2 regions of the Vibrio sp. SCSIO 43136 genome follow, and region 1 is predicted to be linked to the other one. Evidence: riboswitches for the same ligand, from Rfam matches in the RefSeq annotation. Region 1 holds a riboswitch; the other holds the start of a gene.
What was found. Region 1 has a riboswitch for lysine ahead of J4N39_RS09565 (Na+/H+ antiporter NhaC family protein). Riboswitches for the same ligand answer to the same signal wherever they lie in the genome.
Positions count from the first base shown of each region.

Region 2: another riboswitch for lysine. It lies ahead of lysC (lysine-sensitive aspartokinase 3); the one in region 1 lies ahead of J4N39_RS09565 (Na+/H+ antiporter NhaC family protein).

Region 1 covers NZ_CP071848.1:2,028,885-2,032,056, reverse strand. Annotated here, with positions in the region: gene J4N39_RS09575 (inosine/guanosine kinase) at 1-798, shown strand, start outside; gene J4N39_RS09570 (H-NS family histone-like protein) at 854-1,261, opposite strand; lysine riboswitch at 1,566-1,750, shown strand; gene J4N39_RS09565 (Na+/H+ antiporter NhaC family protein) at 1,845-3,172, shown strand, end outside.
Region 2 covers NZ_CP071848.1:2,836,411-2,839,582, reverse strand. Annotated here, with positions in the region: gene metH (methionine synthase) at 1-298, shown strand, start outside; gene lysC (lysine-sensitive aspartokinase 3) at 358-1,707, opposite strand; lysine riboswitch at 1,842-2,010, opposite strand; gene J4N39_RS13295 (pyridoxal-phosphate-dependent aminotransferase family protein) at 2,158-3,172, shown strand, end outside.

The DNA.
Region 1 (3,172 bases):
CAAATGAACCAACTGGCCCCAGAAAGCATTCCTGAAGCTATTTTTGAGAACGCTTCTGCATTGGTCCTGACTTCGTATTTGGTGCGCTGTAAGAACGGCGATCCTATGCCAGACGCCACAATGAAAGCGATAGAATACGCCAAGAAGTATGATGTGCCAGTGGTGTTAACCCTAGGCACTAAATTTGTTATTCAGGATGATCCAGAGTACTGGCGTGATTTCTTGGCACAACATGTTTCAGTGGTTGCTATGAATGAAGATGAAGCTGAAGCATTGACCGGGGAAAGTGATCCTTTGCTAGCAGCCGACAAGACACTGGAGTGGGTTGATCTGGTATTGTGTACTGCAGGACCAGTTGGTCTATATATGGCTGGTTATACGGAAGAGAGCAAAAAACGCCAAACATCTTTGCCACTTCTACCAGGTGCAATCGCCGAATTTAATCAGTACGAATTCAGTCGTCCAGTGAAACGTTCATTGGCAGAAAACCCGATTAAAGTCTACTCGCATATTGCCCCTTACATGGGCGGCCCAGAGAAGATTAAGAACACTAATGGTGCTGGAGACGCTGCGTTGTCAGCATTGCTGCATGATATGGCGGCGAATCGTTACCACAAAGATAATGTGCCAAACTCAAGTAAACACCAATTGTCTTTCTTAACTTACTCATCTTTTTCACAAGTATGTAAATATTCTAACCGAGCAAGTTATGAAGTTTTGGTTCAGCATTCACCACGATTGTCTCGCGGTTTACCAGAGCGAGAAGATAGCTTAGAAGAAGCCTACTGGGAACGTTAAAATAAAAAAGAGCGCATTTTATGCGCTCTTTTTATATTTCTATTAGTAACTAAGCTTATTTGATAAGGAAGCTATCTAGTTCTACACCTTTATCTAGCTCTGCTTGGATTGCAGAAGGCGTGCGGCCTTGTCCAGTCCAAGTCTTACGTTCACCGTCTACTGTGTATTCGTATTTAGCAGGACGTGGTTCACGTTTCTTTTTCGCTTTAGTTTTATCACTACCAGACATAGCAGCAATTAGATCTTCAAGGTCGATACCTTCTTTTGCAATTAGCTCGGCATATTCAGCTAATTTAGCTTCTTTTTCTGCTTGAGCTGCGCGCTCTGCTTCAGCAGCTTCACGACGCTCTTCAACTACGATAGATAGTTTCTCGTGCATTTCTTCGAGGGTGTCGAAAGATAGCTCACGTGCAAAAGCACGTAGACTACGGATATTCAGTAAAGTCTTGGTAATATCAGACATGACAATTCCTATTTAATTATTCTTTATTGCATTTAAATGATAACAGTGAATATCAATATTACAATGGGGAGAAAAGTAAATATTTAATTAATTACATTTCAGTCGTTTTTAATTAATAAATACTTACAATTATAGAGTCTAGCATACTTTAAAAGTTCAGTATGCAGCTAAAGTAGTAGTACTAAAGTCAGTTTCGGAACTTGACGCTAGTTGATGCTAGATTGAGTGAAATTTTATGTTGCAAAAGTGGATAGGATCAGTAGTATGTCGGATTCCTGATTTGGTGAGGTGTATTATATCTCCTCGCCAACGTAGAGGTGCAATGACTATGAGTCTATGCTTTTAGGGTGATGCCTGAGAGAAGCATTAAAAGGAGTCATTGCCGAAGTGTCAGCAGCCCCATCAGGGCCTGGCGCTGGGGTTATATCCGAAAGGAATAACACTGCCATAGTCTATTATGTTGTTAAACTATGGAGCGCTACTGTAGGGTTGGGTGAAGTGTTCGCTTCCCTTTCGCTTGTTCAACATGCCTTATTTGGCAGTCTGCAGTAGATCTCTAACCAAACATTGGTTTTTGAAGATCATGAATTTAATTGATTACACCTCATCCTCTTTATCGCTATTGCCACCACTTATTGCGTTAGGTTTAGCGATTGTTACGCGTCGTGTCCTTATCTCTTTAGGTGTAGGTATCGCCCTTGGCGCTGTATTACTCAACGATTATTCTTTAACTCAGTCAGTAAGTTATATTACTACGACTGTCACCGGCCTAGTAATTGAAGACGGTGGTATCAATAGTTGGAATATGAGTATCGTTGCATTCTTAATTTTGTTAGGAATGACCACTGCATTATTAACTCTTTCAGGCGGTACTCGCGCTTTTGCTGAGTGGGCACAAAAAAGAGTTAAATCTAAACGTGGTTCTAAATTACTCGCAGCTTTCTTGGGCGTGTTCATCTTTGTCGATGATTACTTTAATAGTTTAGCCGTGGGTGCTATTTCTCGCCCTGTTACCGATCGCTTTTATGTATCGCGTGCAAAACTTGCGTATGTACTCGATTCAACAGCGGCTCCTATGTGTGTATTAATGCCAGCATCTAGCTGGGGTGCATATATCATGACCATCATTGGTGGCATATTAGTGACCCATGGCATGACGGAATATTCTGCGCTCGGTGCATATCTACGTATTGTCCCGATGAACTTCTACGCCGTATTTGCGCTATTAATGGTGTTTGCAGTGGCGTGGTTCCAACTTGACGTTGGCTTAATGCGTAAGCGTGAAATTGAAGCTTCACAAGGTCGTGGTTTTGGCGGCGACAACGATTCTGCCGAAGCGCACGAAATAAATGAAGAGCTAGACATTGTCGAAAGTGAGTTTGGTAAAGTCTCTGATTTGGTTTTACCGATCCTAGTACTGATTGTCGCAACTATCGCTTCAATGGTATTTACTGGCGGCCAATCTTTAGCTGAAGCTGAAAAACCATTCTCGCTACTAGGGGCTTTTGAAAACACTGATGTTGGTTTGTCGCTTTGTTATGGTGGTCTAGCAGGTCTTGTGGCCGCTCTAATAACGGTAGTTCGTCAGAAACTTGCTTTTGCAGACATTGCCACCACGATGTGGATTGGTGCGAAATCGATGTTTGGCGCAATTCTGATCCTATTCTTTGCATGGTCTATCGGCTCGGTTATCGGTGATATGAATACTGGTGCTTACCTATCTTCACAAGTGCAAGGCAATATTGGTCCGCACTGGCTACCTGTTATCTTATTCCTACTGTCAGGTTTAATGGCATTCTCGACGGGTACGTCTTGGGGTACTTTTGGCATTATGCTGCCAATCGCTGGTGACATGGCTGGTGCAACCGATCTGGCGTTGATGCTGCCAATGTTAAGTGCGGTATTAGCGGG
Region 2 (3,172 bases), 810 kb from region 1:
TATCCGTGAAAAGTATCAAGGTATTCGTCCAGCGCCAGGGTACCCAGCTTGTCCAGAGCATACTGAAAAAGGTACCCTCTGGGAAATGTTGCAAGTCGAAGAGTCGATTGAGATGTCGCTGACATCAAGTTATGCAATGTGGCCGGGAGCATCAGTCTCTGGTTGGTACTTCTCTCATCCAGATTCTCGTTATTTTGCGATCGCTCAGATCCAGCAAGATCAGGCAGACGATTACGCCCAGCGTAAAGGTTGGTCTGAACAAGATGTTGAGAAGTGGTTAGCGCCTAATATGAATTAGTCGGTGGCGAATAAAAAAAGCGAGCTTGAATGGCTCGCTTTTTTGTTTTTTTAAATCGATTACTCAAACAGTTCCTGGTGCAGTGCTTGAACTGCTCCTTTGGCTTCGGATTCATGCATCAGGAAGCAAAGGTTATGTTGGCTTGCACCGTAGCAGATCATGCGCAAGTTGACGTCTTCAAGGGTACTGAATACTTGCTTAGCATAACCACGGCTATTGCTCATGTTGTTACCGATCAGCGCAACAAGGCTCAAGCCATGTTCTACTTCAACACTGCACATTTGCTCTAGCTCTTCACGAGCACCTTCTGGCAATTGAGGTGGGCCTCCAGCAGTATTGGTTTGATCCAATGTCAGCGACACACTCACTTCAGAGGTGGTGATGAGGTCAACAGAGACTTTATGCTTGGCTAGGATCTTAAATGCCTCAGCTAAGAAACCGTAGGCATGGAACATGTTTAGGCTGCGCAAAGTAACCATGGTTTGATTGCCACGCAGCGCCAGTGCTCTAAACAGCGGAGCAGTTTCCACTTCCTGGCGGATCCAAGTTCCACCTTGTTCTGGGGCTTTGGAAGAGCCGACAAAAACAGGGATTTGGTGGCGAAGTGCTGGCATCAAAGTCGATGGATGCAGGATCTTAGCACCAAAGTTTGCCATTTCAGACGCTTCACTAAAGCTGATTTCTGGGATAGGCGTGGCCTTAGGCGCCACTCGTGGATCGGTGGTGTAAATTCCTGGTACATCCGTCCATATCTCAAGGCCGCTTGCTTTCACCGCTTCGGCAATCAGTGCCGCACTATAGTCACTGCCACCTCGACCTAAAGTGGTAGTATTACCATCAGCATCACTACCAATAAAGCCTTGGGTAACCACGACCTGCTCTTCGCATAGTGGTACTAGCTTTTCTTCAGCGAGCTTAGAGATTTCTTCAAGCTGTGGCTCTGCCGAACCAAAGGTTCCATCGGTTCTTAATACCTCTCGGATGTCGAAGCGAGTTGCTGCGACTCCACGTTCACGTAGGATCTGCGCAAGAATATAGGTCGACATCAGCTCCCCACAAGCAACCAAATGATCGGTGAGTTTGTCACTGGTTTGAAACGACGCGGCTTCAGCAACTGTCGCTACCGTGTCGAGGATCTGCTTAACTTGGCTGGCAGTCTCTTTAGCATCCTCAAGACGAGAAAGAACTCGATTATGGATTTCAGCCAGCTGAGCAAGCAGCTCATGGCGGCGATCGCTATCCGCTTCACCATTAGCGAGTTCAACCAATATATTGGTTACACCAGAACATGCACTACTTACAATTAGACGGGTTAGTGGATTGGCTTCGATAATAGCGGCACAACGGCTCATAGCGTCAAAATCAGCGACACTGGTACCACCAAACTTGGCGACATTAAAACGACTCACGATGGGATCTCCCAAAAATTCCTAAAATAACAATCGATGACAAAAGTAGTTGTCATCCAACATCCGATGTGAAGAGAGAGAAAGGTAAGAGAAGTGATCTTTAGTTATTGTTTTTACGACAATAGATATCTATGACTCTTAGAAGTTCTCCGCATAAGGCGACAGTTGTTAGGATTCAGCCTAAACAACCGACAAGTTAGCTTCACGACGAAAACTTGCCTCGGCACTACTCCCCCTTAAGCAACAACATCAGCTCGTGACGCCGCTATTGCTCTACCTGGGTAGTGCTCCTCTTCTGCTCACCATTGAACGTTTTTCAGCCGATAAAGTCAATCGGTAGTTAGAGCTAGAATTCACTTTTTAAGCCTTTCACTCGACCTAAGTGCAATTGTGCGGTAAAAGTAATCAAGTTACTCTGAAACATACTATTAACAATAAGAGAGCTCTCCAATGACGATTACTAGCTTTAACCCCCCAAGACGAACCTTAATGGGCCCGGGACCTTCAGACATTTACCCTCATGTGTTGCATGCGCTGAGTCGCCCAACCGTAGGTCACCTAGACCCTCTGTTTATTCAAATGATGGATGAGCTTAAGTCACTGCTTAAGTATGCTTTTCAAACTGAAAATGAGTTCACTATCGCGCTGTCTGCACCGGGAAGTGCGGGGATGGAAGCCTGCTTTGTGAATCTTGTTGAACCGGGCGATAAGGTGATTGTTTGTCGCAATGGTGTGTTCGGTGAGCGCATGCGTGAAAATGTGCTTCGCTGTGGCGGTGAAGCGATCGTTATTGACGATGAGTGGGGAGCACCTGTTTCCCTCGATAAAGTTGAGCAAGCCTTTGCGGATCACCCTGATGCTAAGGTGCTGGCATTTGTTCACGCTGAGACTTCTACAGGGGCGCTGTCAGATGCTCAGCAATTAGCACAAGTTGCTCAGCAATATGAAGCTTTGACCATCGTTGATACGGTGACGTCTTTAGGTGGTGTGCCGCTTAAAGTTGATGAGTGGGGTTTGGATGCTGTTTATTCTGGTAGTCAGAAGTGTTTGTCCTGCGTTCCGGGGCTCGCCCCACTAACGTTCTCAGCCAAAGCGGTGGAGAAAATTCAGTCACGAAAGACGTTAGTTCAGAGCTGGTTCCTCGACCAGAGCTTGGTGCTGGGCTATTGGAGTGGAGAAGGTAAACGCAGTTACCACCATACAGCACCAGTAAACAGTCTGTATGCGTTACATGAAGCCTTGTTGCAACTTAAAACCGAAGGTTTAGAGAACGCTTGGCAACGCCATCAAGCAATGCATCAAACACTTAAACAAGGCTTGCTTGAGCTTGGGTTTCAATTTGTTGTAGATGAGCCGTATCGCTTACCGCAGCTTAATGCAGTTTATCTACCAGAAGGGGTTGATGATGCAGCAGTGCGAAATCATCTGTTGCAGCACTATAACCTAGAAATTGGCGCAGGATTGG